One region of the Chitinolyticbacter meiyuanensis genome, then DNA from elsewhere that is predicted to be linked to it. Evidence: riboswitches for the same ligand, from Rfam matches in the RefSeq annotation. Region 1 holds a riboswitch; each other region holds the start of a gene.
The links. Region 1 has a riboswitch for thiamine pyrophosphate ahead of thiM (hydroxyethylthiazole kinase). Riboswitches for the same ligand answer to the same signal wherever they lie in the genome.
Positions count from the first base shown of each region.

Region 2: it holds a riboswitch for thiamine pyrophosphate, as region 1 does, so the genes downstream of both, FLM21_RS03280 (purine-cytosine permease family protein) here and thiM (hydroxyethylthiazole kinase) in region 1, are expected to answer to the same signal.
Region 3: it holds a riboswitch for thiamine pyrophosphate, as region 1 does, so the genes downstream of both, thiC (phosphomethylpyrimidine synthase ThiC) here and thiM (hydroxyethylthiazole kinase) in region 1, are expected to answer to the same signal.

Region 1 is NZ_CP041335.1:1,213,673-1,223,757, reverse strand. It holds gene FLM21_RS05960 (porin) at 1-467, shown strand, start outside; gene htpG (molecular chaperone HtpG) at 599-2,488, shown strand; gene FLM21_RS21495 (methyl-accepting chemotaxis protein) at 2,546-4,018, opposite strand; TPP riboswitch at 4,150-4,254, shown strand; gene thiM (hydroxyethylthiazole kinase) at 4,273-5,076, shown strand; gene thiE (thiamine phosphate synthase) at 5,073-5,708, shown strand; gene thiD (bifunctional hydroxymethylpyrimidine kinase/phosphomethylpyrimidine kinase) at 5,705-6,502, shown strand; gene FLM21_RS05930 (hypothetical protein) at 6,504-7,448, opposite strand; gene FLM21_RS05925 (BON domain-containing protein) at 7,541-7,882, opposite strand; gene FLM21_RS05920 (sigma 54-interacting transcriptional regulator) at 8,096-9,472, opposite strand; gene FLM21_RS05915 (permease) at 9,474-10,013, opposite strand; gene FLM21_RS05910 (sensor histidine kinase) at 10,010-10,085, opposite strand, start outside.
Region 2 is NZ_CP041335.1:687,286-697,370, forward strand. It holds gene FLM21_RS03250 (tetratricopeptide repeat protein) at 1-109, shown strand, start outside; gene FLM21_RS03255 (DUF5684 domain-containing protein) at 165-509, opposite strand; gene FLM21_RS03260 (sulfate/molybdate ABC transporter ATP-binding protein) at 740-1,780, opposite strand; gene cysW (sulfate ABC transporter permease subunit CysW) at 1,812-2,693, opposite strand; gene cysT (sulfate ABC transporter permease subunit CysT) at 2,695-3,528, opposite strand; gene FLM21_RS03275 (sulfate ABC transporter substrate-binding protein) at 3,616-4,620, opposite strand; TPP riboswitch at 4,801-4,904, shown strand; gene FLM21_RS03280 (purine-cytosine permease family protein) at 4,953-6,215, shown strand; gene FLM21_RS03285 (TOBE domain-containing protein) at 6,307-6,522, opposite strand; gene FLM21_RS03290 (ATP-binding cassette domain-containing protein) at 6,545-7,354, opposite strand; gene ssuC (aliphatic sulfonate ABC transporter permease SsuC) at 7,360-8,133, opposite strand; gene ssuD (FMNH2-dependent alkanesulfonate monooxygenase) at 8,144-9,295, opposite strand; gene FLM21_RS03305 (sulfonate ABC transporter substrate-binding protein) at 9,525-10,085, opposite strand, start outside.
Region 3 is NZ_CP041335.1:4,275,290-4,285,374, forward strand. It holds gene FLM21_RS20460 (nucleotidyltransferase family protein) at 1-556, opposite strand, end outside; gene FLM21_RS20465 (lipopolysaccharide biosynthesis protein) at 677-1,954, opposite strand; gene FLM21_RS20470 (DegT/DnrJ/EryC1/StrS family aminotransferase) at 1,963-3,081, opposite strand; gene FLM21_RS20475 (acyltransferase) at 3,095-3,673, opposite strand; gene FLM21_RS20480 (Gfo/Idh/MocA family protein) at 3,750-4,805, opposite strand; gene FLM21_RS20485 (nucleotide sugar dehydrogenase) at 4,832-6,127, opposite strand; gene FLM21_RS20490 (GumC domain-containing protein) at 6,268-7,272, opposite strand; gene FLM21_RS20495 (protein-L-isoaspartate O-methyltransferase family protein) at 7,359-8,012, opposite strand; TPP riboswitch at 8,104-8,215, shown strand; gene thiC (phosphomethylpyrimidine synthase ThiC) at 8,326-10,085, shown strand, end outside.

The sequences.
Region 1 (10,085 bases):
GCGCCTACCAGAATCGCAAGAACGCCGATGGCAGCGACGACATCACCGTCGGCAACGTCAACGAGTTCGACAGTGAAAACTGGTACGTCGCCACCGGCTATCAATTCCAGAACGGCTTCGGTGTAAACGGCGGCTACAAGGCGATGGAATACACGCCCACCGGTGCGAGCAAGGTCGACCAGGACCTGTGGTTTGCCCAGGGCAGCTATACCGCCGGCAAGCACGGCGCTTACCTGACCTACGCCCAGCTCGGCGACAAGGCCGACGTGAGCGATTCCGGCGCCCAATCGATGGCCGCACGCTACAACTACAGCCTGTCCAAGCAATCGACCGCCTACGTGGAAGGCCGCTATGTCTGGAACGAAGACAACGCCAGCTACGGCCCGACCAACAATGTGTTCGAGTATGTGGGCGCACCGGGCGAGAACACTGGCCGCCTGATGGCCGGCCTCAAGACCCGCTTCTGAGCAAGCTGATCTGCAACAAAAACGGCGCCTACGGGCGCCGTTTTTGCGTGGGGCGACTTGAAAACCCTGCCGCCAACCCCACTATTCGAGCTCGATCTTCCCCTGCCCCACGTTTTGGAGGTTGTTGAGCAATGAGCAAGGAAACCCTGGGCTTCCAGACCGAGGTGAAGCAGCTGCTCCACCTGATGATCCACGCGCTGTATTCCAACAAGGAAATCTTCCTGCGCGAACTGGTTTCGAACGCGTCGGACGCCTGCGACAAGCTGCGCTTCGAGGCGATCAACAACGGCACGCTGTACGAAGGCGACGGTGAACTGAAGATCCTGCTGTCGTTCGACAAGGACGCGCGCACCATCACCATCGTCGACAACGGCATCGGCATGCGTCGCGACGAGGTGATCGCCAATATCGGCACCATCGCCCGCTCCGGCACCAAGGAATTCTTCAGCCAGCTCACCGGTGATTCTGCCAAGGATTCGCACCTGATCGGCCAGTTCGGTGTCGGCTTCTACTCGGCCTTCATCATTGCCGACAAGGTCACGCTGACCACTCGCCGCGCTGGCGAAACCGACGCCGTGCGCTGGGAATCCACCGGCGACGGCGAATTCACCATTGAAAGCGTCGAGAAGGCCAGCCGCGGCACCGAGATCGTGCTGCACCTGAAGGAAGGCGAGGACGAGTTCCTCAACGACTGGCGACTGCGCTCCATCATCACCAAGTATTCGGACCACATCAGCCTGCCCATCCTGATGAAGAAGCGGCCCGAGTACGACGACGAAGGCAAGGAAATTGCCAGCGACGAACTCGAAGCGGTGAATCAGGCCAATGCGCTGTGGACCCGCAACAAGGGCGACATCAGTGACGAGCAGTACAAGGAATTCTACAAGCACGTCGCCCACGATTTCGACGAGCCGCTGGCGTGGAGCCACGCCCGCATCGAAGGCCGCCAGGAATACACCGAGCTGCTCTACATCCCCAAGCGCGCGCCGTTCGATCTGTACGACCGTGATCGCCGCCACGGCGTGAAGCTCTACGTGAAGCGCGTGTTCATCCTGGAAGACCACGACAAGCTGATGCCGCAGTACCTGCGCTTCGTGCGCGGCGTGATCGATTCCAACGACCTGCCGCTCAACGTCTCGCGCGAGATCCTGCAGCAATCGAAGGATGTGGACACCATCAAGTCCGGCTGCGTGAAGAAGGTGCTGGGCCTCTTGGAAGACCTCGGCGAAAACCGCAAGGACGACTACGCCGTATTCTGGAAGGAATTCGGCAAGGTGCTGAAGGAAGGCGTCGGCGAGGATGCCGCCAACAAGGAACGCATCGCTGGCCTGCTGCGCTTCGCCTCCACCCACAACGAGGACGACGCGCAGGACGTGAGCCTGGCCGACTACATCGGCCGGATGAAGGAAGGCCAGGACAAGATCTACTACATCACCGCCGAGACCCACGCCGCCGCGCGCAACAGTCCGCACCTGGAAGTGTTCAAGAAGAAGGGCATCGAGGTGCTGCTGCTGTCCGACCGCGTGGACGAGTGGACGATCTCGGGCCTGACCGAGTTCAAGGAGAAGAAGCTGCAGTCGGTCGCCAAGGGCGAGCTCGACCTGTCGGCCTTCGACGACGAGGCGGAGAAGCGGCAGCAGGAAGCAGCCGCCGAGGAACTGAAGGACGTGGTCGAATCGATCAAGACCGCGCTCGGCGACAAGGTGAAGGACGTGCGCGTCACCAGCCGCCTCACCGACAGTCCCGCCTGCCTCGTGGTCGAGAACTTCGACATGAGTGGCAACCTGGAACGACTGCTCAAATCGGTCGGCCAGGACGTGCAAGGCACCAAGCCCATCCTGGAGATCAACCCGGATCACCTGCTGGTGAAGAAGCTCAAGGCAGAGACTGGCGGCGTGCGTTTTGGCGACTGGACGCAGATCCTGTTCGACCAGGCGCTGCTCGCCGAAGGTGCCCAGCTGGATGACCCGGCCGGCTTCGTCAAGCGGCTCAACGGCCTGATGCTGGACATGGCGGCCTGACCACGTCGCAGGTAAAGCAGAAAGCCGCCCTCGGGCGGCTTTCTGCTGTCTACTCACTCAATGTTGGCGAGTCACCCGATCGAGCTGCTGCATCGATCCATCCAGCGTCGCCACCGCCTGGGCAATCTGGTCGCTGGCATCGCGGGCGGCGGCCAGATCCTGCCGCAGCCGCTCGATGTCATTCGCCAAGCCGGCGCAATGCCGGGCCTGTTCCGCCTCGTTGTGCGCCACCTCGCCGGTACGCGCCGTCAGCGTGCTGGCTGCGGTGATGATGGCAGCTAGCCTGGCATCGGCTTCGGCCACGCTCTCCTTGCTCTGCTGCAGCCACCCCGCACCACTACGCATCGCCTCGACCGCATCGCGCGTGCCGGCAACGATGCTGCCGATCTTGCCCTCGATCTCGCGGGTAGCACCGCCGGTACGCTCGGCCAGCTTGCGCACCTCGTCCGCCACCACCGCGAAGCCGCGGCCGGCCTCGCCGGCACGCGCCGCCTCGATCGCGGCATTGAGCGCCAACAGGTTGGTCTGCCCGGCAATATCGCGGATCACCTGCACGATGTGGCCGATCTCGTCGTTACGCTGGCCCAGTGCCTCGATGCGCTCGGCCGAATGCGCGACCACCCGCGTCGCGTCGTCGAGGTGATCGCGCGTGCCACGCATGGCTGCGCCCCCATCATCGGCCAGCCGCCCGGCCTCGCCCGCCGTTGCCGCGGCCTCGCCGGTAAGGCTGGCGTTGCCCCGGCTCATGCCTGCCACACCTTGCACCACGTCAGCCATGCGCTCGACCTGCGAGGCCTGGTGGTGGATGGTGGCGTTCACCGCACGGGCACTACCGGCAATCTGTGCCGACTGCGCCGATGCCGTGCCGACCGCCGCGGTGATCTGCGCCAGCAGCGCCTGCATCGCCACACGATGTTGTTCGGCCTCACCGCGCGCCCGCTCGGTCCGCGCGAGGCTCGCCTGCTTGCCACTTTCGAACATCCAGCCCAGCGCGAACATCACCAGCGTCAACCCGATCAGCGAGCGGGTGACAAGGCCGACATGGTGCTCCGGCCCGAGCGGGCTGCGTGGCAGCACCCAGCCCTGCGCATGGGCCATGGCAAACAGCACGATGGCGACGAGGCTCAGCACGCTCCAGCACACGCCGTCGCGCTTGCCGCCGATGAAGGTGGCCGCCACCGGCAGCAGCAAAAACCACGGCGCCGACGACGACTCGATGCCGCCGTTGACGAGGCACATCCACACCACCATGCCGTAGAAGCTGGCGATCAGGCATTCGCGCGCCAGCGCCAGCACGCCGGTCAGCCGCAACAGCAGCGCCGACAGCAGCATGGCGCCACCCGCCGCCAGGATGCCCCAGCCCATCGCAGCGTGGCCCAGCTTGAAGTAGTTGACCGAGAACACCGGCACCAGCAATGCCGCCAGCAGCGCCGCGCCCACCACGTTGCGGGCACGGCTGTACGCCAGCGCCTCGGCCCGCACGCCATCGGGAATGAACCATTCGATCAGACCGCGCCAGATATCGCCCATATTGCCGCCCCCGTTTCGCCGAGTTTAGTCCGGCATGACGGCGGGCTGAATCAGGGTTGCACACGATGCAGGCGTTTTGATGCGAGTTTGATCCAACCGCTTGTCCGCTTCCGCGTGCGGGCGGACAATCGCAGCCTGACTCGGGGTGCCCCGCCATTCATCCAGGCGCGGGCTGAGATACACCCGCATCACCTGATCCGGATCATGCCGGCGTAGGGAAGTCCAGAGGGCTTGCCTGTGCCAAGGAGCCCTTCATGACCACGCCGCAAACACTGCCGCTCGCCATCGTCGCCGACGAACTGGAGCGGCTGCGTACCGAACACCCGCTCACCCATGTGCTTACCAACGAGGTGGTGCAGGAAATCACCGCCAACGTGCTGCTGGCCGTTGGCGCCGCGCCCGCGATGATCGTCGCACGCGAGGAGGCGGCCGCCTTCGCCGCGCTGTCCGGCGCCGTGCTGGTCAACGTCGGCACGCTCTACCCCGAACGGCTCGCCGCGATGCGCGATGCAGTGACTGCCGCCAACGCCGCCGGCGTGCCCTGGACGCTGGACCCGGTCGCCGTCGGCGTGCTCGACTACCGCACCGACGCCTGCCGTGAGCTGATCACGCTGCGGCCCACGGCCATCCGCGGCAATGCCTCCGAAATCCTGGCGCTGGCGGGCTTTGGCGCCTCGGGCCGCGGCGTGGACAGCACCACCGGCTCACAGACTGCGCTGGCCGCCGCCGAGCAACTGGCGCGCGATACCGGCGCCATCGTCGCCGTCACCGGCGAAACCGACTACATCACCGATGGCGAGCAGAGCTGGGCCACGCCATGGGGCCACCCCATCATGACGCGTGTGGTCGGCACCGGCTGCGCGCTTTCCGCGCTCGTCGCCGCCTTCACCGCGCACGCACCCGAGCGGCTGAACGCGGTGGCCGCCGCCTGCGCGGTGGCCGGTATCTGCGGCGAACGTGCCGAATCGGCGTGCGACGGCCCGGGTTCGTTCAAGATGGCCTTCCTCGATGCGCTCTATCAGATCAGCCCCAAACAGCTGCGGGAGTGGCAACCATGAGGCTGGACCTGTCGCTGTACCTGGTGCTCGATCCGGACCTGTGTGGTGGGCCGGAGGGCATGATCCACACCGCCCGCATTGCCGCCGAGTGCGGCGCCACCGTGGTGCAACTGCGCGCGCCCAAGTGGAAGAAGCGGCTGTGGCTGGAAACCGCCACCGTGCTCAAGGCCGTGCTCGACCCGCTGGGCGTGCCGCTGATCATCAACGATCACGTCGATGTCGCGCTGGCCGTCGATGCCGCCGGCGTCCATGTCGGCCAGGCCGATTTGCCCATCGCCGCGGTACGGCGCCTCGTCGGGCCGAACAAGATCGTCGGGCTGTCGGCATCCAATGCCGCCCAGCTCGCCGACGCACCGACCGCACTGGCCGATTATCTCGGCGTCGGCCCGGTCTACCCCACCGGCACCAAGCTCGACGCCTCGCCGGTGATTGGGCTGCCGCATTTCGCCGAGCTGATGGCAGCCAGACCGCTGCCGGTGGTTGCCATTGGTGGCATCAAGCAAGGCGGCGCGGCACCCATCATTGCGGCTGGTGCCGACGGCGTGGCTGTCGTTTCAGCCATCTGCGGCCAAGCCGACATCGCCGCAGCCACCACCACGCTGCTGCAGGAAATCGAAGGAGCCCGCGCATGATCGCCCACGCCCTCACCATTGCCGGTTCGGATTCGGGCGGCGGCGCCGGCATCCAGGCGGACCTGAAGACCTTTTCCGCGCTCCGCGCCTACGGCATGAGCGTGCTGACCGCGCTGACCGCGCAGAACACCCAGGGCGTGACTGCCGTGCACCCGGTGCCACCGGATTTCGTCGCAGCGCAGCTCGATGCGGTGTTTGCCGACATCCGCGTCGATGCGGTCAAGCTCGGCATGCTGGCCAATGCAGAGATCGTGCACGCCGTGGCCGACGGCCTCGTCCGCCATCGCCCGACCCACGTGGTGCTGGATACCGTGATGATCGCCAAGGGCGGCCATCCGCTGCTGGCACCGGAAGCCGTCTCTGCGATCCGCGAGCGGCTGTTGCCGCTGGCCTCGCTGATCACGCCCAACCTGCCCGAAGCCGCCGCCCTGCTCGGCTGCGACATCGCCAGCAATGAGGCCGAGATGCGCGAACAGGGCCATGCCTTGCTGGCCGCTGGCGCACAGGCAGTGCTGATGAAAGGGGGGCACCTGGGCGGCGAGGAAAGCCCCGACTGGCTGGTGACGCCAGCCGGCGAAACACGCTACGCCAAGGTGCGGGTCGCCACCCGCCACACCCACGGCACCGGCTGCACGCTATCGGCTGCGCTTGCCGCACTGCGGCCGCGCCACGCCGATTGGCCCGCCACGGTGGCCGCAGCGCGCGACTACCTGCAGGCAGCGCTCGGTGCGGCGGACCGGCTCGACGTCGGCCACGGCATCGGCCCGGTCCACCACTTTCACGCCTGGTGGTGATTCAGGCCGGCACTGCCCGCCGCTGACGCGCTGGCGCGAAATCGAGCTCGGCCGCCAAGGCGGTACCAAACCCCGCGTCCAGCGCCATCGCCTGTTCGAGCACGGCCAGCACCACCTCGCGCTCGGCGACGCGGCGCAAGCCGGCGGCCATGTTGCGTAACAAGCGTTGCTGACCCGGCGCATCCATCCCGGCCAGCACCTGCCGGCCCGGCAATGCCGCTGCCGGCGACAGCGCAACGATGCCCGGCACGGTGCTCGCGGCATCGAGCAAGGCGGGCGGGCCGGCATGCGCGGGCAGGTCGTCGAGCTCGATCACGCCCAGATCCTGCCATTGCGCCTGCGGCTCAGGCTGGGCCGCACCGGCCGCAGCCTGCAAACGCCAGCGCGGCGTGTGTCCAAGCGCGATCCGCCGGCCAAAGTGCCACGCCTGCATGCCGGCGGCCTCGGTCCAATGCGCAGTCTGGCAGGCGGCAAGCCGCAACCAGACCGGATGACTGCGGCCCGCCGCGTCGACGAGGCCATACGGCCGTGCCGCGTACACGGTGAGCTGGCTGTAGCAACCCGGCAGGCCCGGCGCTGCCAGCAGCGGCAGCAGGCTGGGGAGCACATCCGGTTGTCGCGCAGCCAGCGCCCAGCTGCTGCCAGCCAGGTGGCCCGACCAGCCAGCCGGCCAGCGCACGGGCGCCGGCAGATCCAGCCCGTCGAGTTGCCAGGGGCCATCCTCGGTATGGAAATGCAGCACGAACATGAACGGGGTACGCCCGATCACCGGCGATCCACCCACTTCGCCGAACTGCAGGTGGACCGCGGTCTGCCAGCCGCGGCCCTGGAACAGCCGGGCAACGCACGGCGGCTTCGGCGTGGCACTGACAATGAAGCGCCCCCAGGCCGCATGGCGGGGGGCAACGGGAGGGTGCTCGAACTGATGGGGATCGTGGCGGCGCATGCTCGCTCCGGGCATCAGCAAGGCGGCCCGTGGCCGCCTTGCTCAGACGAGGATGGATCAGACCCGCGCGCGGCAGGCCCGGTCCACTACGGTCAGCCGGCCTTGACGGTCAGCGCGCTCTTCACGTCCTTCACGCCTTCGACGCCAGCAGCGATTTCGATGGCGCGCACACCGGCATCGGGCGTATCGACGTTACCGGACAGCAGCACCACGCCGTTTTCGGTCGTAACCTTCACGTCCAGCGCCGACACCTGCTTGTCGGAAGCCAGCGCAGCCTTCACCTTGGTGGTGATGGTCGCGTCGTCGATATAGGCCGCGACCGATTCGGTCGAGGTCTTGGTATCGGCGGTGTCGGCCGCGATCACCGGCGCAATGGTGACCGACGAAAAAGCCAGGGCAGCAAGACCGCGGGCGAGCAGTTGGTTGATCTTCATGGTGTTCTCCTTTGTGTATTTGGCAGCAAGTCCAGGCTTGCCCCAAGTTACTTGCAAGCAGCGTGCCAGCAAGGAGAAACCCAATGAAAAACAGGCGGTTGCGCGAAATGCGCCGCAGTTGCAGGCTCAACCGCGCCATCGACGGGGCCGAATTTGTCGCCAACTAGCGACAGCGTCGGCGTAAGGCTGCATAACCAACTGATTTTTTGTAAATTATTCCTGTCGCCCGTCGGCAACATCGTCGGCGCGGAACAGTTCTGGCGTCAGCCCATGCTTTTGCAGCAGCCGGTAGAACTCGGTGCGGTTGCGCTCGGCAAGACGCGCAGCGTCGGCCACATTGCCATTGGTGAGCTTGAGCAGCCTCACCAGATAGTCGCGCTCGAAGCGGGTCTTGGCTTCGGCAAGGCTCAGCACCTCGATGGTGGGCACCCGCAACGCACGCTGCACCAGCGTCAGCGGCACCAGCGGCGCGGTCGACAATGCGCACACCTGCTCGACCACGTTGTAGAGCTGGCGCACGTTACCCGGCCAAGGTGCGGTCGACAGCGCCTCCAGCGCATCCGGCGCAAAGCCGTTGACCTGGCGACCGTACTTCTCGCTCACGGTGGCGAGGAAATGGTTGGCCAGCAACGGGATGTCCTCGCGCCGCTCGGACAGCGGCGGCAACTGCAGGCTCACCACGTTGAGCCGGTAATAGAGATCCTCGCGGAACTGCCCTTCTGCCATCGCCGCGTCGAGATCGCGGTGGGTGGCGGAGAGGATGCGCACATCCACCGCCATCGATTCGCTGGCGCCCACCGGCCGTACTGCCCGCTCCTGCAGCACGCGCAGCAGCTTCACCTGCAGCGGCAGCGGCATATCGCCGATCTCGTCGAGGAACAGCGTGCCGCCGTGCGCTGCCTGGAACAGGCCGCGATGGTTGGCCACAGCGCCGGTGAATGCGCCCTTGATATGGCCGAACAGCTCGGATTCCAGCAGTTGCTCCGGGATGGCGCCGCAGTTCACCGCGACGAAGGGCGCCTTGGCGCGCGGGCTGGCGCGGTGGATGGCCCGGGCCAGCACTTCCTTGCCCGAGCCGCTTTCGCCGCGGATCAGGATGCTGGCATCGGTCGCCGCCACCAGCCGCGCCTCGGCCAGCAACTCCTCCATCCGGTGGCTGCGGCTGATCAGCTCGCTGCGCCACGCTTCGCCTTCGGGCGTGCGCGTGCTGCTCGGTGCCGCCAGTTGCAGCGCCTGGGCGATCTTGTCGGTGAGCTGCTTGCCGTCAAAGGGCTTGGTCAGGTAGGCAAAGGCGCCGCGTGCGGTAGCTTCCACCGCATCCGGGATGGTGCCGTGCGCGGTCAGCAGGATCACCGGCAGCGAGGGGTGTCGGGCGCGGATCTGGTCGAACAGGGCGAGGCCGTCGCTGTCCGGCAGGCGGATATCGGACAACACCAGCGCCGGGTGCTCGACTTCCAGCCGGTTGAGCGCTGCCTGCGCATGCTCGGCCGTGGTCACCCGGTAGCCGGTGGCACTGAGCCGCATGGTCAAGAGGCGCAGGATGTCCGGATCGTCATCGATCACCAGGATCAGCGGGCGGCTGTCGCTCATGTCACTTCCCCGATGCCGACGGGCGCGCCGGCAAGGTGTTCTCGATCTTTTTCAGCGCCTCGAGCTTGGTGGTGGCCTCGTCGGCGCGGCGTTGCTCGTCCTTGAGCTGCTGGGCCAGCTTGTCCGCCTGGTCCTCCAGCTTGCGTCGCTCCTGCCACTGGCTCTGCAACAGCTGCGCCAACGGCTTGAATGCCGCGGCGTCCGGATCGACTGACTTGATCACCAGGTCGAGCTGGGAGATGGCGCGCGGCAGCTCGCCATGGCTGCGGGCCAGCAGCAGCGCACGCTTGATGGTGTTGGCCGGATCGACCGGCTCGCCGGCGAGCGCCGCCAGCTCCTTGGCCAGATCGCCGTTGGCAAGGCCACGCACGCGGGCCGCATAGCCCAGCACCTCGTCGACGGCATTGGGCACTTCCTCGACATAGATCACCGGTTCCGGCGTAGGCACCGGCGTAGGCACCGGCGTGTGAGGCGGGGGCGGCTGTAACAGTTGGCAGGCCGACAACAGGCCGGTGGCCAGGAGCAGAGTCCAGGGTTTCATGCGGGCAATTCGATCCTGAAATGAGCACCGCGCGCACTGGGCTGCAGCGCGACGGTGCCGCCGTGGGCGGCA
Region 2 (10,085 bases), 530 kb from region 1:
CGATGGCAGCGCGATGTCGCTGCGCACTGGTGCGGCGGTGGCCGAGCGGCTGCGCCGCGCCATGCTGCAGACCCGCATCGAGCAGACGCGATTGCGGCTGGGCGCATGAAGCCCTGCCAACGAAAAAAGCCCGCGGACGCGGGCTTTTTCATCAGTGCGCTGATTCAGGCTGCGAGCGGCGTTGCGTCGTACTGCGCTTCGCCGAAGGCCAGGATCGGGAAGAAGATGAAGGGCAGAAACAACATGCCCAGTGCGAAACCGACACCGCGGCCGAAGTGCTTGGCGATATCGAAGATCAGCACGATGGTGATCAGGTTGAGGATGGGGATCAGCGCCAGGATGATCCACCAGTCCGGGCGCTTGGCGATCTTCACCATCAGGTAGAGGTTGTAGATCGGCACCAGCGAGCCCCAGCCCGGCTGGCCGGCCTTGGTGAAGATTTTCCACATCGCGACGAAATAGAACGCCACAAACGCCAGCGTGAACAACATGCCCAGCAATCCCGCCATTTTCCTGCTCCCTGATCATGTATTGGTCTGCGGGCGCCTGGGGCGTCCCGGCTGCCCGGCGGAAAGTGTATTTTCGTGCTCGGGCAAGCAAGGGGATATTGCAGGAAAGTTACCAGAAAGCAAAATAATGCCATCGGCGTGCAGCAGCGCTGCAACAGCGGATGGCGGTGCGTCAGAAGCAAGCAGCCCGGCGTGGGGTCGGGCTGCTTGGCATGGCGAGCGGCTGGGGCTTACGCGCCGTAGACGCGGGCCTCGCGTGGAGTCAGCCAGACAGCGTCGCCCACCGCCCAGCGCTCGCCCTGGTAGCGCTCGCGGGTGAGTTCCACTTCCAGCGCCTCGTGCGCATCGGTCTTCACTTCCAGTCGCACCGTCGCACCCAACAGGCGCACATGGGTGACGACGCCGGCGAGCGCATCGCTGCTGGCGCTGCGGGCAAGATCGATTTCGTGGGGGCGCACATAGATCACCGCCTTGTCGCCGGCTTCGGGCGCGGCGAAGCGGGTGCCGCCGACTTCGGCCCAGCCATCGTGCACGCGGGAATGGAACAGGTTCACGTCGCCAAGGAACTGGTAGACGAAGGGCGAGGCCGGTGCGTCGTAGACTTCCGCTGGCGTACCCGATTGCTCGATCTGGCCCTTGTTCATCACTACCACCCGGTCGGCCACTTCCAGCGCCTCTTCCTGGTCGTGGGTGACGAACACCGAGGTGATGTGCATCTCGTCGTGCAGCCGGCGCAACCAGCGGCGCAGCTCCTTGCGCACCTTGGTGTCGAGTGCGCCAAAGGGCTCATCGAGCAGCAGCACGCGCGGCTCCACTGCCAGCGCGCGGGCCAGGGCGATGCGCTGGCGCTGGCCACCGGAGAGCTGGGCCGGATAGCGGTCGGCCAGCCAGTCGAGCTGCACCAGATCCAGGAGCTCGTGCACCTTTTTCTTGATCGCTTCCTCGCTTGGCCGGGTCTTCTTCGGCCGCACGCGCAGGCCGAAGGCCACGTTCTCGAACACGGTCATATGGCGGAACAGCGCGTAGTGCTGGAACACGAAGCCGACCTGGCGCTCGCGCACGTGAGTGTCGGTGGCGTCCTCGCCGTGGAACAGGATCTGGCCGGCATCCGGCGTTTCCAGCCCGGCGATCACGCGCAACAGCGTGGTCTTGCCGCAGCCGGAGGGGCCGAGCAGGGCCAGGAGTTCGCCGCTTCGGATGTCGAGGTTGATGTCGTTCAGCGCCTGGAACTGGCCGAAGCGCTTGCTGATGTTCTTGATTTCGATGCTCATGATCTTTTTGTCCGATAAGGGGCGCGTACGCTCATTGATCGCTCAGGGCATTGCGCTGGTCTTCGAGGGCGAGGCGCGCGCTGCGCCATTCCACATAGCTCTTGGCCACCAGCGTCACCAGCGCCAACAGGGCGAGGACGGACGCGCAGGCGAAGGCGCCGACGAAGTTGTATTCGTTGTAAAGAATCTCGACGTGCAGCGGCACCGTGTTGGTCAGGCCGCGGATATGGCCGGACACCACCGACACCGCGCCGAACTCGCCCATGGCGCGGGCGTTGGCGAGGATCACGCCGTAGAGCAGGCCCCACTTGATGTTGGGCAGCGTCACCCGCCAGAACGTCTGCCAGCCCGAGGCGCCGAGCACCATGGCGGCCTGTTCCTCGTCGCTGCCTTGCGCTTCCATCAGCGGGATCAGCTCGCGAGCGACGAAGGGGAAGGTAACGAACACGGTGGCGAGCACGATGCCGGGCACGGCGAAGATGACCTTCACGTTGTGGTCGGACAGCCACGGCCCCCACCAGCCCTGCGCGCCAAACAGCAGCACGTAGATCAGGCCGGCGACCACCGGGGAGACCGAGAACGGCAGGTCGATCAGCGTGATCAACAGGCTCTTGCCGCGGAACTCGAATTTGGCGATGGCCCAGGCGGCGGCCACGCCGAACACCAGATTCAGCGGCACGGCGATCACGGCGACCAGCAACGTGAGCTTGATCGCGGACAGGGCATCGGGCTCGACGAGGGCCGCCAGGTAGAGATTCCAGCCCTGGCGCAGTGCTTCGACGAACACCGACACCAGCGGGATCACCAGGAACAGGCCGACGAACAGCAGTGCGAGGCCGGTCAGGAGATAGCGCACCGGTCGTGACTCGGTGGTCACGATGGAGCGCGGGGTATTGTTGATGGCACCAGCCATGTTATTTCCTCCTGCCCAGGCGCTTGGCCGACCACCACTGCAGGCCGTTGATGATGAACAGCAGCGCGAACGACACCACCAGCATCACCACGGCGATGGCGGTGGCGCCCAGGTAGTCGTACTGCTCCAGTTTGGAGATGATCATCAGCGGCGTGATCTCGGATACGAAGGGCATGTTGCCGGCGATGAAGATCACCGAGCCGTATTCGCCGACGGCACGGGCGAAGGCCAGCGCGAAGCCGGTGAGCAGCGCCGGCAGCAGCATCGGCAGGATCACCTTCCAGAAGATCTGCCAGCGGGTGGCACCGAGGCTGGCCGCGGCTTCCTCCAGCTCGTGCTCCAGATCTTCCAGCACCGGCTGCACCGTGCGTACCACGAAGGGCAGCGTGACGAAGGTCAGCGCCACCACGATACCCAGCGGCGTGAACGCCACCTTGATGCCGAGCGGATCGAGGTATTGGCCGAGCCAGCCATTGGGGGCATACAGCGTGGCGAGCGCGATGCCGGCCACGGCGGTGGGCAACGCGAACGGCAGGTCGACCAGCGCATCGATCAGCCGCTTGCCGGGGAAGGGATAGCGCACCAGCACCCAGGCCAGCAGCAGGCCGGCGAACAGGTTGAGCGTGGCGGCAATCGCGGAGGCGCCGAAGGTCACCTTGTAGGTGGCGACCACCCGTGGATCGGCCACCGCTGCCCAGAACGCCGTCCAGGTCAAATCCGAGGACTTGACCACCAGCGCCGTCAAGGGCAACAGCACGATGATGGAGAGATAGAGCAGCGTGTAGCCCAGTGACAGGCCAAAGCCCGGCAGCACGCTGTGTTGTTTGAAAGCCATGGGGACTCCAGGCGGAAAAGCTTGTCGTTATGAATGCGGTGTGAAGCAGGGCGGCGCGAGTGGGGGCTCGCGCCTTGCCCGGTAGGCTTACTTGCCGGCGACCTTGGCCGCGATCTGGTCGTAGATGCCGCCGTCGTCGAAGTGAGTCTTCTGGGCCTTGGCCCAACCACCGAAGTCGGCGACGGTGAAGAGCTTCACGGCTGGGAACTGCTTGGCGAACTTGGCGGCAACGCCTGCATCACGCGGGCGCAGGTAGTTCTGCGCGGCCACGGTCTGGCCTTCCGGGCTCCACAGGTACTTCAGGTATTCCTCAGCCGCCTTGCGGGTACCCTTCTTGTCGACCACCTTGTCGACCACGGCCACCGGCAGGTCGGCATCGATCGAGATCGACGGGTAGACCACCTCGAAGCCGCCACGGCCGAATTCGCGGGCGATCATCTCGGCCTCGTTCTCGAAGGTGATCAGCACATCGCCGATCTGGCGCTGCATGAAGGTGGTGGTGGCGGCACGGCCACCCGAATCGAGCACCGGCACGTTCTTGAACAGTGCGGTCACGAAATCGCGCGCCTTGGCATCGTTGCCGCCCGGCAGCTTGGCGGCATAGCCCCAGGCCGCGAGGTAGGTGTAGCGACCGTTGCCGCTGGTCTTGGGGTTGGGCACGATGATCTGTACACCCGGCTTCACCAGGTCGTTCCAGTCGCGGATAGCCTTGGGGTTGCCCTTGCGCACGATCAGCACCTGCAGGCTGGAGAACGGCGAGGCCTCGTTCGGCAGCTTCTTCTCCCAGCCCGCGTTCACCTGCTTGCCCTTGTCGACGATGGCGTCGATATCGAGGCTCTGGTTCATCGTCACCACGTCCGCTTCCAGCCCGTCGATCACCGAGCGCGCCTGCTTGGACGAGCCACCGTGCGATTGCTGGATGGTGACCTTGTCCTTGAACTTGGCTTCGTAATATTTGGCGAAGACCGGGTTGTAGTCCTTGTAGAAGTCGCGCATCACGTCGTAAGAAACGTTGAGCAACGTCACGTCGGCGAGGGCCGGTTGGGCGACGAGCGCAAGGGCGACGAGCAGGGCGGAGGCACGCTTGATCATGATGGGTTCCGGAAAGTAGGACCTGCCGATTATCGCCGCGCTTGATATCTCGCCAAAGACTATAAAATTCGATGTGTATGGCGCAGCGGAATAAGGCTGGCCGTCGCTACAGACTGACTTTGACGGTCAGCAAATTCAGGCGCGCTGCGGCTTGACCGGCCTTGCCATGCATGCCAAGGTTCATCCCGCTCGGGGGGCCGCAGTCGCGGCTGAGAGGCGCAGGGCGCCGACCCGTTGAACCTGATCTGGGTCGTGCCAGCGTAGGGAAGCCCGTGTGCGTCGTTGAACACCTCTTCCTGGCCGATCCGTTTTGCATCCTGCTTGGATAGGCCATGTCCCAACCCGTCAATTCCGCGCTCAGCGCGATTCCTGCCGCCGAGCGCCGCTTCGGCTTCCTAGATCATCTCACGTTGTGGGGCAGCCTCGGCGTCGGCCTCTTGGTGATCCAGCTCGGCACCTTCCTCGTGCCGGCGCTGTCGTTTGCCGAGGCGCTGTCCGCCATCGCGCTGGGCTCGCTGGTGGGGGTGGCGCTGCTGGCGTGGGTGGGCCGGCTGGGCGCGCAATCGGGCCTGGCGAGCGCCGGGCTGATCCATGGCGCGCTCGGCAGCAAGCTGGCGGCGCTGCCGGTGTCGGCCAATGTGTTGCAGCTGATGGGCTGGGCGGTATTCGAGATCGTGGTGCTGCGCGATGGCATCGGCGCCATCGCCAAACAGCAATGGGGCGTGACGGCGCCGCTGGCGACCACGGTGTTCGTCGGCGCCATCCTGTTTGCGCTGCTTTCCCTCTCCATGGTTGGCGTGGTGCGCAAGCTGGTGCGCCACATCGGCCTGCCCTTGATGGTGCTGGCGCTGGGCTGGCTCACCTGGCAGTTCCTCGGTGAAGCATCGCGTACCGGCTGGGACGTGCTGTTCGCGCGCGCCGGCACCGGTGTCATGGGCTTTGGCGCGGCGGTCGATCTGGCGATTGCGATGCCAATCAGCTGGCTGCCGCTGGTGGCCGACTACAGCCGCTACGGCAAGAGCAGTCGCGGCGCGGCCGGCGGCATTGCTGTCGGTTATCTGCTGGCCAACACCTGGTGCCTGTCGCTCGGCGTGCTGATCGCCATGCTGCATCCGGGCGGCGAGATGATGGCGACCATCCTGCTCGCCAGCGGCGGCGCCATCGCGCTGGCGCTGGTGCTGTGCGACGAAATCGACAATGCCTATGGCGACCTGTATTCGGGCTCCGTGTCCACGCACAGCCTTGCGCCATGGCTTCCCCTGCGCCGGCTGGGCCCGGTGCTGGCGGTACTGGCCACGGCGCTCGCCTGCTTCGTGCCGATCCACGACTACGAAGGGTTCCTGCTGATGATCGGTTCGGTGTTCGTGCCACTGTTCGGCGTGGTGATCGCGCACCACGGCCTGCATGCCAAGCAGCCGGATGGCCGCGCCGTGGCATGGCCGGCACTGATTGCCTGGCTGGCCGGCATTGCGGTGTACCAGCTGGTGAGCCGCGCCGCCGGCGACATCGGCGCCTCGTTGCCGTCACTGGCCACGGCGTTCTGCCTGCAGCTGGCCTTGTCCGGCGTGGCAGCACGCCGGCTGCAACCGGCGTAGCGACCGGTTCTCACCCGCCCGCCGAGTGATCGGTGCAGCGGCTAACAAAGAACCCGGATGTGTCCGGGTTCTTTGTTTGGTGGCGAGCAAACTATAGCGTGGCGATCGAGACTTCGGTCGATTTGACGAAGGCGATCACCTCGCTGCCCGGCTTCAGATCGAGCTCCTTGACCGAGCGCGTGGTGATCACCGAGGTGACGATGCCGGCGGGCGTGGCCACATCGACTTCGGAGACCACCGGGCCTTCGATGATTTCCTGGATGGTGCCGCGGAACTGGTTGCGTACGTTGATCGACTTGATGCTCATGGTGTTGCTCCTGGTGGTGAGGTCAGAGCGCCCAGCGCAGAGCGCCGGGGGCGATGGCAGGTTCGACGGGTGCGGCGGCAGGCTGGCCTTCGGGTTGCTGCAGCACGCGGTTGAGGATGCTTTCTTCCAATGTGGCAAAGGTGGCGGCGCCACGGGTGCGCGGGCGCGACAGCGCCACGGGGGTATCGAGACCGATGCGACCCTGCTCGATCAGGATCACCCGGTCGGCGAGGGCAACGGCCTCCTGCACGTCGTGCGTCACCAGCAGCACGGTGAAGCGGTGGTGCTGCCAGATGCGTTCGATCAGCTGCTGCATCTCGATGCGGGTCAGGGCATCGAGCGCGCCCAGCGGCTCGTCGAGCAGCAATAGCTGTGGCTGGTGGATCAGCGCGCGCGCCAGCGCCACGCGTTGCCGCTGGCCGCCGGAAAGCTGGCTCGGCCACTTGTCGGCGTGCTCGGCGAGGCCGACTTCGGCCAGCGCGTCGCGTGCCTTGGCCTGCCAGTTGCCGGTAAGGCCAAGGCCGACGTTGGCCAGCACCGTCTTCCACGGTAGCAGCCGTGCATCCTGGAACATCAGCCGGGTATCGATGCCGGAGCGGGCCAGCGGTGCGCCATCGGCGTGGATGACGCCGCCACTGGCGGTGTCGAGCTGGGCGATCAGCCGCAGCAGCGTCGATTTGCCGCAGCCGGAGCGGCCGACGATGGCGACGAACTCACCGGCAGCGATGTCGAGATCGAGGTCGTGCAGCACGGTCTGCGTGCCGAAGCGGCGCGCGAGCCCACGGATGGCGAGCGCGACGCCAAGGCCGGGTTGAAGCGTGGTCTGGGTCATGGCGTTCATCCTTGGTAGGCCGGGTGCCAGCGCAGCCAGACGCGTTCCAGCTGGCGGGCCAGCACATCGCTGGCCTTGCCGAGCAGCGCGTACAGCAGGATGGCGAGCACCACGATGTCGGTCTGCAGGAATTCGCGTGCATTCATCGCGAGGTAGCCGATGCCGGAACTCGCCGAAATGGTCTCGGCCACGATCAGCAGGATCCAGGCAAAGCCGATGGCGAAGCGCACGCCGACGAGGATGCTGGGCAGCGCACCCGGCAGGATCACGTCGCGGAACAGTGGCCAGCCTTTCACGCCATAGCTCCTGGCCATTTCGACGAGGCCAGTGTCCACTGATTTGATGCCGTGATAGGTGTTGATGTAGACCGGGAACAGCGTGCCGAAGGCGACCAGGAACAGCTTGGCGCCCTCGTCGATGCCGAACCACAGGATCACCAGCGGGATCAGCGCCAGCGGCGGGATGTTGCGGATCATCTGCACGCTGGTATCGAGCAGTAGCTCGCCACGGCGCGACAGGCCGGTGATCAGCCCCAGCAGCAGCCCAAGGCCCCCGCCGATGGCAAAGCCGATGGTGGCGCGCCAGAAGCTGATCTTGAGATGGGTCCACAGCTCGCCCGATTGTGCGAGCGTCACGCCGGCCTTCAGCACGTCGAACGGCGGCGGCAGGATGCGGCTGCCGATCAGGCCGGCCACGGCCGCCCACTGCCAGCCGGCGATCAGCAGCACGGGCACCGCCCAAGGCGCCAGTCGCTTGTAGAGGGTGTTGGCAATGCTCATCACACTGCCCTCAAGCAACCGGCGCGGGTTGGCGCGCAGCCGGCACGATATCGTTGGCGATCACCTCGCCGAACGGGCCGGTCAGGTTCTGCTTCTGCGGCGGCGGCACATGATCGAGCGGCAGCAGCGGGAACAGCAGCTCGGCCACGCGATACGATTCCTCCAGGTGCGGGTAGCCCGAGAGAATGAAGGTCTCGATGCCGAGCGCGTGGTATTCCTTTACCAGCGCCGCCACTTCCTCGGCGCTGCCGACCAGGGCCGTGCCCGCGCCACCGCGCACCAAGCCGACGCCAGCCCACAGGTTGGGGTGGATTTCGAGTTGGTCACGGCGGCCGCCGTGCAGCTCGGCCATGCGGCGCTGGCCTTCCGAATCGAAGCGTGCGAAGGCCTTCTGCGCGGCGGCGATGGTGTCGTCGGTTACGTACTGGATCAGCGCGTCGGCCGCCTTCCACGCTTCCTCGCTGGTTTCGCGCACGATGATGTGCAGGCGGATGCCGAACTTCACCGTGCGGCCCTGCGCCGCGGCGAGTTCGCGCACTTCGCGGATCTTCTCGGCGACAGCGGCCGGTGGCTCGCCCCAGGTGAGGTAGACGTCGACCTGCTCGGCAGCCAGCGCCTTGGCAGGCTCGGACGAACCGCCAAACCACAGTGGCGGATATGGCTGCTGCACCGGCGGGAACAGCGTCTTGGCGTTCTTCACCGTGAGGTGCTTGCCTTCGAAATCGACAGCCTCACCGGAGAGCACGCCGCGCCAGATGCGCAGGAACTCGTCGGTCACTTCATAGCGCTCGGCGTGGGTGAGGAAGCTGCCGTCGCCGTGCTGCTCGTCCGGGTCGCCGCCGGTCACCACGTTGATTAGCAGGCGGCCGTTCGAGATGCGATCGAGCGTGGCGGCCTGGCGGGCCGAGACCGTGGGCGAAATGATGCCGGGGCGGATCGCCACCAGGAACTTCAGCCGTTCGGTCAACGGCGCGAGCGAGGCGGCCACTACCCAGGAATCCTCGCAAGAGCGGCCGGTGGGAATCAGCACGCCCTCGAAACCAAGGCGGTCGGCTGCCTGGGCGATCTGCGCGAGATAGCGGTGATCGACGGTGCGGGCACCATGCTGGGTACCGAGGTAGCGGCCGTCGCCGTGGGTGGGGAGGAACCAGAACAGTTTCATGATCGTTATCCTTGTTCGCCATACACAAAACCGAAGCTGGCGGCGTTGTACTCGCTTGCCGTACGACTTGTACTGTCTACGACCGAAGGAAGTCCGGTTTATCGCAATACAGGACGCTTCGTACGCCTTGCCAGCACCGCTGCGCTGGGTTTTGCGTGTGGCTATTGATGTGGTTCGCTTTGAGGTGATCCGCTTGCTAGCGATAAGTCGCCGGGGGAAGCGGAGCGGATCACGGTTGCCAGACGATGTCCTTCACGGCGACCGGCTTCGGGATGAGCTTGAGCTCGGCGAAGCGGTCGGCGATGCGTTGTTGTTCGGCCACCACCTGCGGCGTGAGCCAGGTGACCTTGAAGCTGGGGCGGCGCTCGATCACCCGTTCGAAGGTGGGCACATCAAGGCCGACGGAGCGGGACAGCACCTGCGCCGCCTCGGCCGGCTGCTTTTCCAGGAAGTCGTCGTTGTCGGTCAGCGCGTCGAACACGATCTGCAGCAACTTGGTTTCCTTGCTCGCGAACGGTCGCGCGGCGAGATAGAACGACTGGTTGGCCGACAGGCCTTCGCCCGTGGTCAGCACGCGTGGCTTCACCGTTTTCTCGGCGGCGGCGTAGAACGGATCCCAGATCGCCCAGGCGTCAATCGAGCCGCGCTCGAACGCGGCGCGCGCCTCGGCCGGGGTCAGGTAGGCGGGCTGGATGTCTTCCCACTTGAGACCGGCCTTGTCGAGCGCACGCACCAAGAGGTAATGCGCGCTCGATCCCTTTTGCAGTGCCACACGCTTGCCCTTGAGCTC
Region 3 (10,085 bases), 1.3 Mb from region 1:
CCATGTGCGCCAAATAGTGAACCGCGATTATAAATCTCCGAAAACCGTTTACCTTCGCCCGCATGAGAATATGTTCGAGCATTGGCTTTCCACCGACCTCTAGCATCGGTTTGGGGCAGTTCTCAGTATGAGGCCGCAGGCGGGTCCCCTTCCCTCCAGCCATGACTACCATTAAATTGGATCGCCCTGCGGGCGTCAGGATTTCATCCCAAATATGTAGCCCAACGACATGATGATTGGCATCAACAACCGGCAATTGATGGATTCGATTGATCTGCATCAACTGCAGCACCAGTTCCCGACCCATCTCCAAAGGCGCAACCAAGGGTTGCTTGTGGAAAATACTATCGACAGCACTAGTCAGGCCCATTCCCCGCAGCATCGCTCTACGAATATCACCGTCAGTCAACGTGCCGATAAGCCGTAGATCAGTGTCGATCACAAGCACTATTTGCAACCCTGACTGATCCAAGCAACGAATTGCGTCTTCGATGGTAGACCCCAAGCCGAGCAGCGTCCGGCGCCAATCCGGCAGACCATCCATTGCATCGATCATATCCACTATTCACTCCACTCATCGAATCAATAAAACCACATTATCTGCACCAACAGGCCTTTGAAGAAACTCACAAAAGCAGCGTCAGACTAATTACCTGCTTGTAATTAGCGTGGACATTTAGACCTCGCCATGCAAACGAAATACGCACCCCCAAGGAAGAGGATAGACGCGCCAACTCACAACCCAAGCCAACAAAAAAAGACTTGCCTGACCAATAAGGTATCCTATCGCTACACCTTCCAATCCCCATCGCGTGCAAAAAAAATACATGGCAAGCAAACTCAATCCACCGGAGCATAAAGTGATGGTCGCGAGTTTGCCATTTTGGCTGCTAAAGAAATATAAATTGGCAATGGCATAGTACATGCCCAGAGCACTACCGGCAGCACAAAAATAAGGCAACACGACTCTAGCCTTTTCAAAGCCTGAACCTACCACATCTGTAAATATTATATTCAAAAAAAACCAAAATAATATCGCTGCGGCCGGAAAGAAAACAAACGCGCCGTATATACCCTTTACAACTTGCTGTTTGGACATAACGCTATCTTCAGCCAATTTTCTATACAACCAGGGCCCATAGGCTTTCACAAATGCATCAGCAAGCAGCCCGAAAGCCGCCCCGAATTGAAGCCCTAACGCATAATATGCAACATCACTTGGACCGAGCTGATGGGCAATAAAAATTTGCCCTGCAGATGCGATCGCGATCGCGCCCAATGCATGTGGCAATAAAGGGACCCCAAATGACAAGCAATCCCGAACCAACTCACCATACCGACTCCATTTAACTGACAAATATCCAGACCGAGTCAATATCGCCAACGTGATGCCAGCAGCCCCCAGGTATCCCAGAAAATGGCCCCACGCACGAGCAGTCCAACTGCCATTCAGAAGTTGTAAAAATGCAAGGGTGGCCAAGGCCACCGCCAATGATGCACCAACCTGAACAACAGCATAAATCCTTGCCTGTTCTTGTGCCTGAAGAAGCGCAAGCCCCACAAATACAAATGATTGAACGAACGCCGCAGCCACAGCCAAACGGATCCAGCCTTGGCTTAAAACGCCGGGCACCAAATACCGTCCTAATACTTCATTCAAAAATAGAATACCTACCGCCAGACCAACATTTACAACGAGAACAATCCCTATCAATCGAGCCAAATCTGCTTTGGATTGAGTAAAGTAACGGACAGAAATCAGCCCGTGCAAGCTGAGCCCCACCATTGGCACCAGTATCGAAACTGCAACCAAGTAAAGTGCAGCAAGTCCATAATTCGCAGGCCCCATTGCTCTGGTTACAATCGGGATAAGCCCGAACTGCACCACCGCATTCAGCAAATTGGCAAACAGGTAAATAGCTGCATTGCCAACCGACCTCCTTGTCGAATTCATAACGCTACTCAAGTAGCAGCGGGTATTGACCGAGCAGCCTTCGCTAACTCCAAGACCACGCGAGTCATATCGTCCTGAGTAAGATCAGGACTCATTGGAAGGCTCATCACCTTCCCTGCTATGGTTTCAGCAATAGGAAAACTCGCCTGCGCCGGATCAAAATAGGCTGGTTGCTGATGCATCGGTCTTGGATAGTGGATTGCCGTCGGTATACCAGCAGTCTTAAGAGCCGATTGGATATGCTCACGCTGCGCTACCATCACCGTGTACTGCGCCCAAATGCATTCGCGATCATCGCGAACGGTTAATAGGCCTACGGTATTGGCACAATGCGCTTCAATCAAGCTCGCGTACATGTCGCCGAGTTGCTTGCGCCGTTCGATTTCCCAACCAAAACGTTCAAGCTTTCCAAGTACAACAGCACATTGAAGCGTGTCCATTCTGCCGCCAACGCCGACTCGGGTATGGAAGTAACGTTTACTCTGCCCGTGCACACGTATTTCCCGACATGCCTGCGCTAAAGCATCGTCATTGGTAAACAGCGCCCCTCCGTCTCCGTAGCACCCTAACGGCTTACTCGGGAAAAAGCTGGTGCACCCAACGGTTGACAAATTACAGCTTGCTTTACCTTTGTACGTTGCGCCAAAGCTTTGGGCAGCATCTTCAATAACCGGAATATCACCGTGTTTTTTGGCAACAGCATTGATTTCATCCATGTCAGCTACTTGCCCATATAAACTGACAGGAATGATGGCTTTAGTTCGGGGACTGATCGCAGCTTCAATATGCTTGACATCGATATTGCAGGTATCATGTTCGATATCAACAAATATCGGACGAGCACCTAACAATGCGATAACTTCAATTGTAGCAGCGAAGGTAAAGGGTGTAGTAATTACTTCGTCACCAGGCTTGACATCAAGCGCCATCAATGCAATCAATAATGCCTCGGTTCCACTTGCAACCGTTACGCAATGCTTAGCGCCCGTAAGAGTTGCGAGAGCCACTTCCAGCTCCTGCACTTCCGGACCCATAATGTATTGGCCGTGGTTCAGCACCCGATGAATTCTGTCGTCGATTTGCTGCTTGAGCGCATGATATTGCGACTTAAGATCTATAAAATCCATTAAATTAAAATCCTTACATCGCCGAGGGCATCCACCCCATTAATCCGCTGCGAAGCGCATATACGTCGCCAGTATGTGGGCATGTATAGTCACCATCGCCCTCCAGAGGCAGCGGAATTCGCTCACCAAAACGTCCCATCCACCCAATTTGTCGTGCCGGCACGCCGACCATGAGAGCGTATTCCGGCACATCCGAGTTAACTACCGCGCCAGCGCCGATAAAGGCATAAGCGCCAATGGTAATTCCACATACCACGGTGCTATTTGCACCAAGCGTGGCCCCCTGCCGAACCAAGGTACGACGATACTCGCCCCTTCTATTTACGGCGCTTCTCGGGTTATAAACATTGGTAAATACCATGCTGGGACCGCAAAAAACGTCGTTTTCCAGTGTCACCGCGTCATAAATACTTACGTTGTTTTGCACTTTGCAGTTAGAACCAATAACGACATCGTTACCAACGAATACGTTCTGTCCAAAGGAGCAGCCATCCCCTATCTTGGCCTGGGCGCAGATATGAGTCCAATGCCAAATACGCACTCCATCACCAACGCTGGCCCCTGCATCCACTATCGCGGTTGGGTGAATCATAGTATCCGCCACAGAACCTCCAGACATAATTGAACACTCTTGAATAAACAGTCGTGAACGTCGACTAAGTGCAGGTTTAGTATTCCAATGGCAGTGAAACCGTCTTACCGTCTCGCGCAGAGATATAGGCAGCAATCAATAGCTCTAATGACTTGAGCCCCTCGCGGCCATCTGTTTCAGGTTCCGCTTCTCCACGAAGTACTTCAACAACGTTCTTGTAGTAGAGCGGGTGTCCAAAACCATACACCGAGGTAGTTGCGTAGTTTGCCTCATTTATTTCAGAGTCGTAGTCTCTCGACTCTTCGAATTCCCACTGCTGAATATCATTGACCGCTACGCCGCCAACTCGGACGGTGCCTTTTTCCCCGAGTATCGTAATGCTCCCTTCCATGTTTCTCGGGTAGGTCAGCATTGTCACACTCATGGATCCCAAGGCACCGCTACGCCATTTGACATTGAGCACGCCGGTATCTTCAACTTCGATATTCCGCGTCGTACTCATCAATGCTTGGACTTTTTCTACAGGACCGATTAGCCAGTCCAACAAATCAACATAGTGGCTCGCTTGATTCATGAAAGCTCCACCATCGAACTCCCACGTTCCTCTCCATTCAGCTTGATCGTAATATGCTTGAGGGCGTGACCAGAAAACATTCAAATGAACAAGATGAATCTTGCCGAATCGCCTTTCTTCAACAGCTCGTTTCAGTAACTGCAAAGTGGAATTGTGACGGTTCTGCTTCACCACAAATAGGCGCACACCCGCCTGGTCGCAGGCTCTGACCATACTTACGCCATCGTGCCAACGCGTCGCCATTGGCTTTTCCGTCATCACGTGAATCTTGTAACTGGCGGCCAAGATGGCCTGCTCAGGGTGGAGCCCACTAGGCGTGCAAAGAACCACAAGGTCAATCTGCTCATGCTCGAACAATGCCTTAATATCTCGATATCCAGGCACATTATATTTTTTTGTATGCTCTGCAAGTACTTCCGCATTCACATCACACACTGCAATCAACTGCAAATTAGATGAATGCTGCCCAATCGAGTCAAAATGGTTTTTTGAAATTCGCCCGCAACCGACAATCGCAGTTCTGATCTTTCTTTCTAAAATAGGCTGGCAATAGAGCATCTGGCTTCTCTAAAAAGAATTAGAAATTACAAACGGAAAACTGTAAAACCCGCTTTAGCAGCCTTATGTCGATCATATAGAGCCTTCACATCCGCGAGCACGGGCTCCTGACCGTTACACCACTGGAATAGCGCATCTGGCGTTAACTCGCGATATTCATTGTGGCCTACTGCCACGACCAGCGAGTCAACCTTATTCAACTCATCAATAGCACCTAATTGGATACCATATTCATGCAACACTTCGGATGCGTTGGCCCAAGGGTCTGCAACAACAACCTTAACACCCCATTTTTGCAACTCAATTATCAAATCGACAACCTTGCTATTTCTGATATCGGGGCAATTTTCCTTGAAGGTAATCCCCAGTACCCCAACGGTACTACGAGCAACATCCACGCCATTTTTCAGCATCAGCTGAATGACCTTGCGCGCTACGTAACGCGCCATATTGTCATTTATCCGTCGACCTGCCAGTATTACTTGCGGGTGGTAACCAACTTCCTCTGCCTTATGAGTTAAATAATAAGGATCTACCCCAATGCAATGCCCGCCGACCATGCCAGGCCGGAAAGGAAGGAAATTCCATTTACTCCCTGCGGCCTCCAAAACCTCTATTGTATCAATATCCAAACGAGAAAAAATTACAGATAATTCGTTCACAAGAGCGATATTGAGATCTCGCTGGGTGTTTTCGATTACCTTTGCTGCTTCTGCCACTTTGAGGCTACTGGCGGGAAACGTACCGGCCGTAATAATCGACTGATACAAGCGGTCGACCAGTTGCGCGATCTCTGGCGTGGAGCCACTGGTGATTTTCCTAATTTTGGTCAAAGAATTGATCTTATCGCCGGGATTCACACGCTCGGGACTGTACCCGCAAAAGAAATCCTGGTTGAATTTCAACCCAGACAATTTCTCAAGGATGGGAACACAAACCTCTTCAGTGCAGCCAGGATACACCGTAGATTCGTAAATCACTAAGGAGCCCTCTTTCAGGACTCGACCAACCATCTCGCTAGCCTTGATCAACGGCGTCAAATCCGGGCGGTTCACGCCATCGATTGGGGTAGGAACTGTAACAATGAAAATCCTGCAATCGTTGAGGTCGGCAACATTACTACTGTATTCTAATTGCGTTGCGTATTTTAAATCGCTCTCCGTCACTTCCAGCGTGCTATCCGTGCCAGCCGCCAGCTCAGCAACTCTTGCTTCATTTATATCAAAACCTACAACAGGTCTTATTTTACCGAATTCAACTGCGAGAGGCAGCCCTACATACCCCAGGCCCACCACGGCTATTTTTTTGTCTAAAATACTCATAAACTCACCGTCAATCAAAAATCCAATAGGGATTTCGCAGCATTTTTAGCAGCTGATTTAATAGGAGCACGAAATCAGTCTTAACGCAAAAAACAAATCACTCAACGATACACAACCCACATGCTCATACGCCCTCGTTGTTACTCTTTCTTCCGTGCATACTGAACCATTTCGCAGACGAGCATATAGAGCATTGCGAGCAATAATCCACAAACCATGCCGAACAGAATATTTTTTACCCTCTTTGGTCCGGATTTTTCGTCAGGTATTTCAGCCCAACTGATTTTCAGCTCGTCTCGCTCTTGCGCTTTTACCAATTCAATCCGACGATCAAGGCGATCAATCAACGCACTCCAATACGCGCTTTCCTGCATGGCCGTTACGGTGGCAATCCAAGGCCCAGCAGACCCTACGGATTTTTGTTTCATACCCTCGACTACAAGTCGCTGCAGGTTAGATAGCTGATCTTGTATTTTTACGACCTGGTTTTGTGCCAGATCGGAGATTCCGGACTGCAAGGTAGCCTCAGCCTGAATTCCAGCCAAACTAATAATTCCATATTGCTCGGATGCGGAAATGGTCTTGATGACTGCTGCAAGTTGAGGGGATTCAAGTGACTTCTCGGCATTTACTTTGTTTTTTGCAGCGAGCTCGCGTCTAAGTTCGAGATTATAACGTTCCTTCGATATCTCCAATAATCTTAACGTATATACATTATCCGACAACGTCTTTCCAAAAACATTTGCGAGCCGCGCAGCAAAGGCAGGACTAACATCAGTTGCAGAAACATCAAGATAGCCATCCTTGGCATTAAGAACAACATCAATATGGCTTTTTGTGGCTCGCAGTGTCGCATTACGGCTAGCAGTTCCGTAGTGCTTCGACAAGTTCATTTTTTTTGCGACCTGCTCAACCAATACCTCGTTGTTTAGAGCCCAGTTGTATACCGGCGCATTCTTCGATGGCGCAATTTTCAGTATCGCCGTATAGCGATCTGGAAGCGTAAACATCACGCAAGCAGCCACAATACCAGCTACGATTGGCAAGGCAATTAGCGCATGCCTATATCGATTCATTAGTATGAAAATATCCCGCAACGTGATATCCGTCTCTTGGGCTTTTCCCTGCAAATTATCAGAAGACATATAACCAGTGCCAAGTAGGCAATTCGCAATTAGAATCAAGAGCGCCCCAAATGGGGCGCTTCATTTTTTTAAATCAAGAAGCTGCATTAAAACCAGAAGCCAGCAGAATCATTTTGGTGATTCAACCTCGGCAGGTTGTACTCAAACCGCTTCTCGCTGCGCCACGCGCCCTCTTCCACGCGCGTTTCGAGCACAGCACTCATGATCGGTAGATTGCCGACCACAGCAATCAGGCGGCCACCAACGGCAAGTTGGTCTTTCAGTACCTGCGGCACGGCATCGAGCGAGGCGGTGACAATAATGACGTCGTACGGCGCCTTGGCGGCGAAGCCATGGCTGCCATCGGCAAGTTCGACATGGGCGTTCTTGATGCCGGCGCGCAGCAGGTTTTGCTCAGCGGCGGCCTTGAGGGCCGGGTCAATCTCCACGCCGTGCACTTCGGCAGCGAGGCCTGCCGCCAGCGCCATCAGGTAGCCGGTGCCGGCGCCGACCACCAGTACGCGGTCAGCCGGCTTGAGGCCCACTTCCTGCAGCAGGCGGCCTTCAACCTTGGGGGCGAGCATACAGGCGCCGTTGCCGAGCGGCAGTTCGGTATCGACAAAGGCGAGGTTTTTCTTGTCGTCGGGGACGAAATCCTCGCGCTTCACATCGAGGAAACGCTGCAGCACCTGCTGGTCGAGCACGTCCCACGGGCGGATTTGCTGTTCAACGAGAAAGTAGCGCGCGCGTTCCCAATCCATCTGACATAACCCCAATAAAAACAAGCCGATAAAGGCACAGTTAAATTAAATAACTTGTCATTATCCCACAGCTTCTATACGGTGACAGCTCTGTTTTCGCTAGGGGTTCCGCTACTTACCTTCCTCGGTATGTCAGCGGATGAGAGAGTCCCTCAGCACCTGATCCGGCTCATACCGGCGTAGGGAAGCGAATCCGTCGGCACGCTCGTGGCCGGCGTGTGCCTCTCCTGCGCCTTCTCACTTTGCAGGAGGCCTATCCTTGAACAAGCCCACCGAATTTCGCGCCAGCGACGCCCATGTCGACCAAGCTGCGATCCAGCCCTTGCCCAATTCACGCAAGGTCTATGTCGAAGGCTCACGCCCCGACATCCGCGTGCCGATGCGCGAAATCACCCAGACCGATACGCCAACGAGCTTCGGCGGCGAGCAAAATCCACCGATCTATGTCTACGACTGTTCCGGCCCCTACACCGATCCGCAGGCGCACATTGATGTGCGCCGTGGCCTCGCGCCGATCCGCGCAGCCTGGATCGATGAACGGGGTGATACGGATCTGCTGACCGGCCTGACCAGCGACTATGGCCGCCTGCGCGAGGCGGACGCCAGCCTCGACCCGCTGCGCTTCGAGCTCACGCGCAAGCCGCGCCGCGGCAAGCCCGGCGCCAATGTCACGCAGATGCACTACGCGCGCTGCGGCATCATCACCCCGGAAATGGAATACATCGCCATCCGCGAGAACCTGCAACGCGAAGCGTACATGGAGTCGCTGCGCGCGCTGGGAGCCAAGGGCGAGAAGATGGCAACGATGATGCTGCGCCAGCATCTGGGCCAGTCGTTCGGTGCTGCAATCCCGCCGGTGATCACGCCCGAGTTCGTGCGCGAGGAAGTGGCACGTGGCCGCGCCATCATTCCCGCCAACATCAACCACCCGGAACTGGAGCCGATGATCATCGGCCGCAATTTCCTGGTGAAGATCAACGGCAATATCGGCAACAGCGCCGTCACCTCGTCGATCAACGAGGAAGTGGACAAGATGACTTGGGGAATCCGCTGGGGTGCCGACACCATCATGGATCTGTCCACCGGTAAGAACATCCACGAAACCCGCGAGTGGATCCTGCGCAATTCGCCCGTGCCGATCGGCACCGTGCCGATCTACCAGGCGCTGGAGAAGGTCGATGGCAAGGCCGAGGACCTGACCTGGGCGCTGTTCCGCGACACGCTGATCGAGCAGGCCGAGCAAGGCGTGGATTACTTCACCATCCACGCCGGCGTGCTGCTCCGATACGTGCCGCTCACCGCCAACCGGATGACCGGCATCGTCTCGCGCGGCGGCTCCATCATGGCCAAGTGGTGCCTCGCGCACCATCAGGAGAACTTCCTCTACACGCATTTCGAGGAAATCTGCGACATCATGAAGGCTTACGACGTCAGCTTCTCGCTCGGCGATGGCCTGCGCCCCGGCTCGGTGTGGGATGCGAACGACGACGCGCAGTTGGGCGAACTGAAAACACTGGGCGAGCTGACGCAGATCGCATGGCAACACGACGTGCAGACCATGATCGAAGGCCCCGGCCATGTGCCGATGCAGCTGATCAAGGAGAACATGGACCTGCAGCTGGAATGGTGCGACGAAGCGCCGTTCTACACCCTCGGCCCACTGACCACCGACATCGCCCCCGGCTACGACCACATCACCTCGGCCATCGGCGCGGCGCAGATCGGCTGGTATGGCACCGCCATGCTTTGTTACGTCACCCCCAAGGAGCACCTGGGGCTGCCAAACAAGGATGACGTCAAGGAAGGCATCATCACCTACAAGCTCGCCGCCCACGCGGCCGATCTGGCCAAGGGCCACCCCGGCGCGCAGATCCGCGACAACGCGCTCTCGAAGGCGCGCTTCGAGTTCCGCTGGGAAGACCAGTTCAACCTGGGCCTCGACCCGGACCGTGCCCGTGAATTCCATGACGAGACGCTGCCACAGCAGGGTGCCAAGGTGGCGCACTTCTGCTCGATGTGCGGCCCGCACTTCTGTTCGATGAAGATCACCCAGGACGTGCGAGATTTTGCCGA